2 linked regions of the Fibrella aestuarina BUZ 2 genome follow. The main gene of each other region encodes a partner of the protein of the gene in region 2 in a complex. Links are inferred from orthologs where the notes say so. Each region holds a gene or a part of one and is shown on either strand. Other genes may lie near its edges.

Evidence for each region.
Region 1: FAES_RS02455 (region 2) and rplM share a complex: the UniProt entries of both Bacillus subtilis proteins name them as parts of the 50S ribosomal subunit. The link is inferred for Fibrella aestuarina BUZ 2 from one-to-one orthologs.

The regions. Positions count from the first base shown.
Region 1 is NC_020054.1:1,151,483-1,155,192, reverse strand. The notes cover bases 1,021-3,710. They hold rplM (50S ribosomal protein L13), read left to right. Parts: upstream 1,021-1,988; coding sequence 1,989-2,432; downstream 2,433-3,710. Other genes in these bases: rpsB (30S ribosomal protein S2), read left to right, coding at 3,009-3,710; rpsI (30S ribosomal protein S9), read left to right, coding at 2,436-2,822; FAES_RS28845 (OmpA family protein), read left to right, coding at 1,021-1,838. Also shown: gliding motility lipoprotein GldD, read left to right, coding at 41-640; more of FAES_RS28845, read left to right, coding at 723-1,020. UniProt on the Bacillus subtilis protein: This protein is one of the early assembly proteins of the 50S ribosomal subunit, although it is not seen to bind rRNA by itself. It is important during the early stages of 50S assembly.
Region 2 is NC_020054.1:630,812-639,164, reverse strand. The notes cover bases 2,728-5,697. They hold FAES_RS02455 (type B 50S ribosomal protein L31), read right to left. Parts: upstream 4,348-5,697; coding sequence 4,108-4,347; downstream 2,728-4,107. Other genes in these bases: FAES_RS02450 (ribonucleoside-diphosphate reductase subunit alpha), read left to right, coding at 4,856-5,697; FAES_RS02460 (mechanosensitive ion channel family protein), read left to right, coding at 3,205-4,017; FAES_RS02465 (peptidase associated/transthyretin-like domain-containing protein), read right to left, coding at 2,728-2,924. Outside these bases: FAES_RS02470 (valine--tRNA ligase), read left to right, coding at 1-2,125; more of FAES_RS02465, read right to left, coding at 2,193-2,727; more of FAES_RS02450, read left to right, coding at 5,698-7,333; FAES_RS02445 (HPF/RaiA family ribosome-associated protein), read right to left, coding at 7,551-7,922; FAES_RS02440 (DUF1207 domain-containing protein), read left to right, coding at 8,182-8,353. UniProt on the Bacillus subtilis protein: While neither of the L31 paralogs is essential, this protein does not seem to function as the main L31 protein.

The sequences.
Region 1 (3,710 bases), 520 kb from region 2 along the record:
TGATTTACGATTTTTGTGCGCTTTCTACGTTAATCAGTTCATGACACGCCTTTCGTTCCTGCTACTCCCTTTAGTCAGTCTCTTCGTTGCCGCCTGTGGCTCCTCGCAGGAGTCAGCCGACTACGTACCCAAGCCTAAAGGGTACCCCCGCATCGATCTGCCGGCGGCCAGGTACGTTGCCATAGAGCCGGGCCATCCATACCAGTTTCAGGTGAACCAGATTGCCCGCGTGTTGCCCGATACGTTCAAACGAGCCGAACCGCACTGGATTTTCGTGTATTACCCCACGCTGAAAGCCACCGTTCAACTTACCTACAAGCCCGTCAATAACGACGTCGAACGGCTCCGCAATCTGCTGGGCGATGCCTACAAGCTGACGGCCAAGCACAACGTAAAAGCGTATTCGATTCAGCAGCAGAAAGTGAAACTGAAAAACGGCATTGCGGCCAGCCTGATTACCCTTGAAGGCGAAGTACCCACTCAGTTTCAGTTCGTCACGACCGACAGCACCCGCCATTTTCTGCGGGGCGCGCTTTACTTCGACACGGCTACGGCCAACGACTCGCTTGCCCCCGTGATCGACTATGTCCGCGCCGATATGATGCAGATGTTGAATACGCTAGTGTGGAAGAAGGACTAAGTTATCAATCAGCCGTATGGAAAAGGCTGGCTGAGTGCATCGGAACAGAAGCGACCCGGTGCATTCAACCAGCCTTCCCCGTATGAAACAGCGTCTTCTTCTCTTACTGGCCCTTTTTACTACGTTGCGGGCAACAGCGCAACAACCCAATCTAGCATCGACCTATCAGATTGCAGGCCGCTGTCACGATTATTATACGGCTCTTGGCCTGAAGGCCAGCATCTCTGCCGTTGTCGATGGCAAACGGCAGAGGTTGGGGGAATGTAACGACGCAGGCAAGTTTGAGCCCAAGACAGGAACCTTCAGTGTCTCCATCCCAACTCGTACTACTGAGTTGATTTTGGAAATGCCCGGCTATCGAACCGTCACCCTGAAGGTCAATTTTGCCGACGATAGACCAACTGACAGTCCATTTGCGCTATACTATCTTGGCGACATGACGCCTGTCGATTCATTACCGAAACCAGAAGACTTACAGCATAAACACGGTCAATTTCTGAATTGCCAGATTATCCTGCCCGATAGTTTGCACACCGATTTGCTTACCTACAAACTCACCAACCTAGAAACAGGAAAAAGCAACTGGGTTGGTACATCGGCTCGTAGGCATGAAGGCATCATCCGCCTGCCCGTGAGTGCCGAACCTGGCGAATACATGGCCACACTGACTGACAAGGAAGGCCGTTTGCTATCAGTCGAAACGGTACTTGTTAAGCCCGGTATTACGTTCAAAACCGTTCGCGCTCAGAAGCCAGCCGATCTGGCTCAAGAGCCTCTTCAACGTACCCAGCCCGCCGATCTTGATAGCGCCGCAAGCTCACTACCAACCACCGGCAACGTACCCAGACCCAGCATCACCGCGCCCAGCAGGACGACCCTCTATTTCGATCAAAGCAGATACACACTACGTACCCAGGTGCTACCCACACTCGACTCCCTGGCCGACGTGCTTATCAGTAGTCCTTTACAGGCTACCCTCACCGGCTATACCGATAATGTTGGCGCTCTAACGCCCAACATAACCTTGTCGGAGTATCGCACCCGCACGGTTGCCACGTACCTAGCGGGCCGCGGCGTACCCATCAGTCGGCTCACTACGCAGTGGAAAGGACCCGACTCCACGGCCACGCCCGATGCCACCGAAGCCGTTAAAGCTGGAAGTCGCCGCGTCGAGGTACGCGTAGCGCCCCGTCAGTAAGGAATTCGCTGTCGGCGTTCGTCCTTCCTTTCCGGCTTTATCCTTGTTTTTCAGTCAGATAACCGCTACATTTGCACTCCCGTTTTCGGGCGGGGAATACTTTGCTTCGTGCAATCGTCTGTTAATCAATAAATACCGCTCACAAATCCAGTGGATACGTTAAGCTACAAAACTGTTTCGGCCAACAAAGGGACCGCAAACAAGGAGTGGATCGTCGTTGACGCAAAGGATGCCATTGTAGGTCGTCTGGCTAGCCAGATTGCGGCCCGCATTCGTGGCAAACACAAGCCCAACTTCACCCCCCACGCTGATTGCGGTGACAATGTCATCGTAATCAACGCCGAGAAAATCCGGTTTACGGGCCGGAAAATGACCGAGAAAGTGTATGTGCGGCACACGGGTTATCCCGGTGGCCAGCGTTTTGCAACGCCCCGCATCATGCTCGAAAAAACGCCTGAGCGCGTTCTCGAACACGCCATCCGTGGCATGTTGCCCAAAAACCGTCTGGGCCGCCGTTTATTCACCAATCTGTACGTGTACACGGGTGAGACTCACCCCCACGCGGCGCAGCAACCGAAAGAAATCAAATTCTAACCAATGGAGCGTATTAACACCATCGGTCGCCGGAAAACCGCTGTTGCCCGCATTTACATGCAGCCAGGTAACGGAACCATCACGGTTAACGGAAAAGAACTGAACACGTACTTCCCGACCGAAGTACTGCAAATCATCACCCGCCAGCCGTTCGCCACGGTGAAAGCCGACGCAACTTACGACGTGAAAGTAAACGTTCGGGGTGGCGGCGTAACGGGTCAGGCTGAAGCTACGCGCATGGCCATCTCACGCGCGCTGGTTGAAGCCAATGCCGAAAACCGCCCGGCCCTCAAGAAAGAAGGCTTCCTGACGCGGGATTCGCGCATGGTTGAACGGAAAAAGCCCGGCCGGAAAAAGGCCCGTCGTCGCTTCCAGTTCAGCAAGCGTTAATAATGAATGTATAGTGCACAGTGAAGAATGTATGATGTGTTTGTTGGAGTACGCTACGCCGATTCAAAGACCATTGTTCATTCTACATCTTTCACTATCCATTCCCTTTCGTCCAGACCCCGCTTAGATGATGCCGATGTGGGGTGCTGCGTATTAATTTTTCAAACACATTTTTCTTAATCGGAAATGGCACAAGTTGAATATAAAGACCTACTCGACGCGGGTGTGCACTTTGGCCACCTTACGCGTAAGTGGGACCCCCGGATGGCTCCGTACATCTTCATGGAGAAGAACGGCATCCACATTATTGACCTCAACAAGACCCTCGCGTCGCTGGAAGAAGCACAGAATGCCATCAAAGGCATCGTGCGCTCAGGCCGTAAGGTGATGTTTGTGGCGACGAAGAAGCAGGCGCAGGAAATTGTGTCGGAAGAAGCACGTCGGCTGAAAATGCCCTACGTGACCGACCGTTGGCTGGGTGGTATGCTGACTAACTTCGCCACGATCCGCAAGTCGCTGAAGAAACTGCAAACGCTGGAAAAGACGCTCAAAGACGAAGCCCTCGTTAAGAACATCGCCAAGCGGGAGCGGCTGACGCTGACGCGCGAAAAAGAAAAATTAGAGCGGGTTTTGGGTGGTATTGTTGACCTGACTCGTCTGCCGGCGGCTATGTTCGTCGTTGACGTGAAGCGTGAAAACATTGCTGTTCTGGAAGCTAACCGCTTGGGCATCCCCGTGTTTGCCATGTGCGACACGAACTCAAACCCGAACCTCGTTGATTTCCCCATCCCAGCCAACGACGACGCCTACAAGTCGATCTCGTTGATCACGCTGGCCGTTGGGAAAGCCATCGAAGAGGGTTTGATGGAGCGCAAGCAGGACAAAGAC
Region 2 (8,353 bases):
ATCCGACGAAGAAGTTATCGTAAAAGAAGTACAGCAAAAGCTGACCTACATTCAGTATCCAATTGAGGGCGCAGAAGGTGAGTTTGTGACTATCGCCACGGTGCGGGCCGAAACCATCATGGCCGATGCCGCCATCGCCGTAAACCCCAACGACGAGCGGTATAAGCACCTGCACGGCAAACGAGCCATCATCCCCCTCGTCAACCGCAGTATTCCGATCATTACCGACGAGTATGTAACGATTGAGTTCGGGACGGGTTGCCTGAAGGTAACGCCAGCTCACGACCTCAACGACTACGAACTGGGCGTTAAACACAACCTGCCGGTTATCGATATCCTGAACGACGACGGCACGCTGAACGAGAAAGCCCAGATTCTGGTCGGAATGGACCGGTTTGCCGCCCGGAAGGCGATCTTAACGATGCTCGAAGAGTCGGGCAATCTGGTAAAGGTCGAGGAGTACAAATCGAACGTGGGTACGTCGGAGCGCACGGGTGCCGTGATCGAGCCAAAGCTGTCGTTGCAGTGGTTCCTGAAAATGGACAAGATTGCCCAGCCCGCGTTGCAGGCTGTACTCGACGACGTGATCAACCTGGTGCCGCCCAAGTTCAAGAACATGTACCGGTCGTGGATGGAAAATCCGCACGACTGGTGCATCAGCCGCCAATTATGGTGGGGGCAGCGTATTCCGGCTTTCTATATGCAGGACGGCACCATCATCGTGGCTAAAAACAAGCGGGAAGCGCTGCGCAAGGTGCAGCACGAGAAACTGCTGTTTGCCATGACCGAAGCCGACCTCACGCAGGACGACGACGTGCTGGATACCTGGTTCTCGTCGTGGCTGTGGCCGATCTCGGTATTCGACGGTATCCGCAACCCCGACAATGCCGACATCAACTACTATTACCCGACCAACGACCTCGTTACGGGCTTCGACATCATTTTCTTCTGGGTAGCCCGGATGGCGATGGCGGGCTTTGAGTTCCGGGGCGAACGGCCGTTCCGCAATGTGTATTTCACGGGCATGGTACGCGATAAGCAGGGCCGGAAGATGTCGAAGCAGCTCGGCAACTCACCCGACCCGCTCGTGCTGATCGACCAATACGGGGCCGATGGCGTCCGTACGGGCATGTTGTTTAGCTCGGCAGCGGGCAACGATCTGCTGTTCGACGAAAAGCTGTGCGAACAGGGCCGTAACTTCTGCAACAAAATCTGGAATGCGTTCCGGCTGGTAAAGGGATGGACGGTAGAAACAGCTAATGCCGAACGCAACAATTCTTCGTCGCAACTAGCCGTGCGGTGGTTCGAGGCTAAACTGAACGCCACCCTCACCGAAATCGACGATCATCTGAGCAAGTTCCGTATCTCGGATGCGTTGCAGAGCGTTTACAAGCTGATTTGGGACGATTTCTGCTCGCAATACCTGGAGCTAATCAAGCCAACGCACTACACCGAAAAAGACGCCGACGGCAACTTCAGCGGTATCATCGACGAAGCAACGTACCTGGCGACGATCAACTTCTTCGAACGCCTGATGGCACTGGCGCATCCGTTCATGCCGTTTATCACGGAAGAAATCTGGCAGGATATCGCTCCTCGTCAGCAAGGCGAGAGTTTGTGCGTGGCGCCATTCCCGCAGGCCCAACCTGCGGATGCCGCCATACTGGCCGATTTCGAGTTGTTGTTCGAAATCATCAGCAGCATCCGTAACATCCGTAACGCCAAGCAGATTGCGCCAAAAACGGAGTTGCCGCTTTCGATACGTACCGACGTACCCGCGCGCTTTGCGCCGCTGGAAGGCCTGATTACAAAGATGGCCAACGTACCCACGATCAGCTACGTATCGGAGAAACCAGAAAACGCTACGTCGTTCCTGATCAAAAGCGACGAATTCTACATCGACCTGGCCGGCGAAATTGACGTGGAGCAGGAGATTGCCAACGCCGAACGCGATCTGGCCTATAACATCGGCTTCCGCGATTCGGTCATGAAAAAGCTGAGCAACGAGCGTTTCGTGGCCAACGCCAAAGCTGACGTGGTAGAGCGTGAGCGCCAAAAAGCCGCCGATGCCGATGCCAAAATTACTGCTTTGCAGGAGACGTTGCGGCAGTTGAAAAGCTTGTAAGGTTTTTGAAACCTTATAGGTTAATGCCAAAACGCCCGGCTATCCGCAGATAGCCGGGCGTTTGTTCTTATCGAAGCAACCGCCTGAATGACCACCAGGCGCGTTTAGGAAGACTGGCCCGTTGCACCACAATGCCACCACCTGATATGACCTTAACAGCCGCGAAAGGAATAATTACGCGTACCGGCTCTGGCTCTTTCTTAATCGATAGATTGATAGTGACTCGGCTATCACCCGAGAACGTAATCCGCAACGAATCCTTAGTCTGATCTGTCGCATAGATAGGCAACTCGAATCGACCTTCGGTATCTGTTTTTACGAAGGTGGAACTGGTTTCTTTCATAACAAACACACCCGGTAGTGGCCGCCCGGCTTCGTCGACTACCATACCACGAACCTGAAAGCGAAGTGGTCCCACACCTGAATTGTTGGCGACTGTTTTTATAGGATTGACTGGCGCAACCGTTATAGACTGCACAGCGGGTGGGACGCTCGATTGCGCTCGTGCTGTCTGCCAGCCTACTACGAGAGCTATTGCCCAACGTACCCAGCTTGTGAATCGTGGGGCAGCAGACTGGGACTCGTAAAGCGCAACCGCTAATTGATCATCGCGCAATCGCCCGCAAACGGGACCGGATTGTTGGGCAAACCAGGCGATCAGTTCCTGATCGGTGAAGCTGGTAAAATCATGCACTATCCGCTCGCAGGAAACACAATGCCGACCTTGTTCCAGAGGTTGCATGGTCTCCCAGCGTTCAGAGCAGGGTTGCGGAATAGACAGCGTTATCGATTGGCGCATGGGTCATCTGGTTATCGAAACGTAATCAATCGAAAGTCTGCACTTTTTTCTAGCCTAGGGTCGTGTGAGGAGCGAGCGTAGCAGCACATGACATACTCGAGCGCTTTGGGTCAATGTACACAATTTTCAAAATAGGTTATACCTCCCGATCCGCTAAGTTACTGCGTGCAGGCGCTTGCCCGGTAGCACAAGCCTGGTAACCAACGCGGCGCTTTTCTATACCGTTACTTTGATCGTCTAATCAAGTCATAGGCACGAACCACCATTCTACTACACGCATATGAACTTGAATTTTGCCAAACTATCGGATCAGCTCCTGGCGCTGCTGACCCTCTACGGCACCAAACTGCTGTTGGTCATTATCATCCTGATTATCGGCTTGTGGGCCATTGGCCAACTAGTCAAGCTGTTGTCGAAGGTGATGAACAACCGGCACGTCGACCGTGATGTGCAGCCGTTTTTACTGTCGCTGTTCAGTGGCTTATTGCGTGTCTTGCTGCTGTTGAGTGTAGCCAGTACGCTGGGCATCGAAACGACTTCGTTTGTCGCGATCATTGGCGCGGCCGGACTGGCGGTCGGGTTGGCGTTGCAGGGGAGCCTGTCCAACTTCGCGGGTGGCGTATTGATTCTGATTTTCAAGCCGTTCCGGGTGGGCGATCTGATCAGCGCGCAGGGCTTTACCGGCACAGTTGATGCCATTCAGATCTTCAACACCATTTTGGTTACGCCCGATAACAAAACCATCATCCTGCCTAACGGACCTTTATCGACGGCACCAATCACCAACGTATCAGGCCGCAACCTCATCCGGGTTGATATGACGTTTGCGGTTAGCAATCAGAATGACTTGGCCGCCACCCGCGCGTCGATCAAGAAAGTAATCGACGCCTGCCCGTCGGCCCTGCCCGATCAAGCCCACGACATATTGGTTAACCACCTGAACGACAACGGCGTTGTCTATGACGTGCGCGTCTGGACCAGGCCCGACACGTATTGGGACACCTACTACTACATGCAGGAAAACGTAGCCAGTCAGTTCAGAGCGGACGGTATCTCGGGCCAGAGAAACGCTATTCTGATTCAGCAGGCCTAAGCGAGTTATCAACGAAAAATGCCTCGGCCTAACCAGTTTATTGGGTTGGGCCGAGGCATTTTACTGGAAATCCGAAGCGCAGTTGCTGGCTTATTTGCCGTACCGCTTGCGGAATTTGTCGACACGACCGGTCGTATCGAGCAGCACGTTCTTACCCGTGTAGAAGGGGTGCGATTGTGAGCTTACTTCAATTTTCACGAGGGGGTAGGTTTTGCCTTCAAACTCCATCGTGTCTTTCGTTTGTACCGTCGAGCGGGTCACGAATTTGTAGTCGCTTGTCAGATCGTGAAACACAACCTCACGGTAATCGGGATGAATGCCCTTTTTCATAATGAATGTCTTGATTATCTGCCAAATTCGGTTTCCGTCCGAAAAGGATTGCAAAAGTACGGGCTTTTTGCCTGATACACAAGCGTTTTCGCACCCCTCTCGATCATTTAACCATTACCTAATAAAAGGATCACAAAAACCCGTCAGTCTCTGGCATTTACGGTTTCAGAAGCGCTATTTTGAAGGCGTTCGTTGTGACGTTCGCCACCCTATTATATACGCATCAGCACAGATGATCCTATACGAACGGCCACCCCGCGGCAATCAATAGCATGTTTTTTATAACCGACACCCGATAGGCTTCTATAAGTCGCTTACGCTCAGTTGAGAAGCATAAAACCACGAACGAAATCGAGTTTAATTTTTCTAAGGAGTTGTTGATACGCTACCGTTTCTGGCCGCTTTTCGGCTACCTTTAACACTAGCTTAACACGGATTCTAATCACACAATCAACATATATCCGCTTTATTTTCAACACGTTACTATCTTTCTAACACCTACAAGCCCATGTATGTAATCAAACGAGATGGCCGCCGGGAATCGGTCAAATTTGATAAGATTACCGCTCGCATCGAAAAGCTGTGCTATGGCCTGGATCCGGCCTATGTGCAGCCCGTCGAAGTAGCCATGAAGGTTGTCAATGGCCTGTACGACGGCGTAAAGACGACCGAACTGGACAATCTCGCTGCTGAGACAGCCGCGTCGATGACCACCAAACACCCCGACTACGCTATTCTGGCAGCGCGGGTGGCCATTTCTAACCTGCATAAGGAAACCAACAAATCGTTTTCGGGCACGATTAAGCGGCTCTACACGTATATCGACCCCAAAACGGGCGAAAATGCGTCGCTGATTTCGAAAGAGGTGTATGACGTTATCCGTAACAACGCCGCCGTTCTCGACTCGACTATCATTTACGACCGCGATTACGGCTATGATTATTTTGGGTATAAAACGCTCGAAAAATCGTACCTGCTGAAAATTGACGGGCGCATTGCCGAGCGGCCGCAGCACATGCTGATGCGCGTGGCGGTAGGCATTCACATGGACGACATCGACGCGGCCATCGAAACCTACAACCTGCTCAGCGAAAAGTGGTTTACCCACGCCACCCCGACGTTGTTCAACGCCGGTACGCCGAAACCGCAGATGTCGAGCTGCTTCCTGCTGACGATGAAAGACGACAGCATCGAGGGCATCTACGACACGCTGAAGCAGACGGCCAAAATTTCGCAGTCGGCGGGCGGTATTGGCCTGAGCATCCACAACGTGCGGGCCACAGGTACGTATATCAAAGGCACCAACGGCACCTCAAACGGGATTGTGCCGATGCTGCGCGTGTTTAACGACACCGCCCGGTACGTTGATCAGGGCGGCGGGAAGCGTAAAGGCTCGTTTGCCGTATACCTGGAGCCCTGGCATGCCGATATCTTCGATTTCCTGCAACTGAAAAAGAACCACGGAAAGGAAGAACTCCGCGCCCGTGACCTGTTCTACGCCATCTGGACGCCCGACCTGTTCATGAAGCGCGTGGAAGACAACGACACCTGGTCGCTGTTCTGCCCGCACGAGTGCCCCGGCCTGAGCGATGCCTATGGCGACGAGTTTGAGGAGCTGTATACGCGCTACGAGCGCGAAGGCCGCGCCCGCCGCACGGTAAAAGCACAAGAGCTGTGGTTCGAGATTCTGGAAGCCCAGACCGAGACCGGCACGCCCTACATGCTTTATAAGGATGCGGCTAACCGGAAATCGAACCAGAAGAACCTCGGCACCATCAAGTCGAGCAACCTCTGCACCGAGATCATGGAGTACACCTCGCCCGACGAGGTGGCGGTGTGTAACCTGGCCAGCATTGCCCTGCCGAAATTCATCACGAAGGGGACCGACGGCATTCTGCGCTTCGATCACCAGAAACTGATGGAGGTCACGCAGATTGCCACTCGCAACCTGAACAAGATCATCGACCTGAACTATTACCCCGTTGAAGAAGCCCGTCGGAGCAACATGCGCCACCGGCCGATCGGTCTGGGTGTGCAGGGTCTGGCCGATGCCTTTATCATGCTGCGGATGCCGTTTGAAAGCGACGAAGCCCGCCGCCTCAACGAAGATATTTTCGAAACGATTTATTACGGGGCCATGACGGCCTCGATGGAATTGGCGAAGAAAGACGGCCCCTACGAAACCTGGAAAGGGTCGCCCATCTCGAATGGTGAATTCCAGTTCGATATGTGGGGGGTAACGCCAAAGTCGGGCCGCTGGGACTGGAATGCGCTACGTACCCAGGTGGTTGAGCACGGCGTTCGCAACTCACTGCTGCTGGCTCCCATGCCGACGGCCTCGACGAGCCAGATCCTGGGCAACAACGAGTGCTTCGAGCCGTACACGAGCAACATTTACACCCGCCGCGTGCTGTCGGGCGAGTTTGTGGTGGTAAACAAGCACCTGCTGCGTGATCTGGTGAAACTGGGCCTCTGGAACGAGGCGATGAAGAATAACCTGATTCTGGCCAACGGCTCGGTACAGGATATTCCGAATATTCCGCAGCACCTGAAAGACCTCTACAAAACGGTTTGGGAGATCAAGCAGAAGCACATTATCGACATGGCCGCCGACCGGGGCGCCTACATCTGCCAGTCGCAGTCGTTGAACATCCACATTCAGGATGCCAACTTCGGCAAGCTGACGTCGATGCACTTCTACGCCTGGAAAGCGGGCCTGAAAACGGGTATGTATTACCTGCGTACCAAAGCCGCTACCGACGCCGTGAAGTTCACCGTGGTGCAGCCGCAGGCCGAGCCACAACTCGAACCCGCGATGGCCGAAACCGCGCCGGTCGAAAAACCACTCGACTATGTAGGTTATGCCAAGGAGCACGCTGCGCAAGCATCGGCGCAGGCCCCGCAGGTATCGGAAGCCGAGCTCGCCTACGCGGCCATGCAATGCTCTCTGGATGACCCAGAAGGCTGCGAAATGTGCGGATCGTAAATGACCTCATAGGTTATAACTTATATTAAAAAGAAACGACGTACCTGTCGACTGGTTGACCCAGCGATTCGGTACGTCGTTTCGTTTTAATATATAGTCCAGACCCAAGATTACGTGGAATGAGGTCGCCGTACAAAACAAACGTACCTAGCCGACGTACCCATTGTGGGCAACTCAACCAGGTACGTTTTCCTCAGCCGGTTTGAGTTATTGACAACTAGGCCAAACTGGCTGGGTCAATGTCGTCGATGTTGCCGCGGTTGGCGTTGGTATGGTTGCCGAACCGCTTTTCCAATTGCTTTTGCAACTTCGCCACCACGTTGTGGAGCAGCGTATACCAATCGTCGCCGTTATCGTCGGCGAAGACATCATTGCCGGGAACGCCGTATTTGATGCCTACGTGTTTTTCGTTGCTGCGCTGATTGGGCTCCAGCTTCATGTAGACCTCGGCCGTGATCACGTCGCCCTTGTAGAAGCGCCGCAGCTTGGCCAGCGACTCAAGCACCGTCGCCTCCATCGTATCACTAAGGGTGAAGCCGACTGATTCAATATCGAGGCGGACATCGTCCATATTTTCCTGTACATCCATCGTTGCGTGTGTTTTATTGACGCCAAATAAGTAGCCCCATTGGCGCTTACTCACAGTAAGTACTCCGCAACGGTCAAAAGGTTGGTTGATGGCCCCATTTTGCGAGTGTAAGGACGTAGACATGTGTACGTTCCCCATGTTCAGGGCTGTTTCGTCGCGGGGCACCACCTTATCTTGTAATGGCGCAACAGCGAGGGGTGAACTGGAGAGAGGCCCACTGTTTTTTGGTAGCTTTGTGCTTTCCCCACGACCTCACTGCATGAGAGTTGCTTTACTGACCGGGGCGCTGTGCCTCCTGAGCCTCGCGGTTCGTTCTCAATCGGCTACCGATACAACGGCTTACCCTCGCAAAGAGTGGTTTCCCAAAAATCACCTGTTTGCGCCCATCCTGCTCGATCCGCTCGAAGCGCAGGTCTACGGTAGTGCCCTCC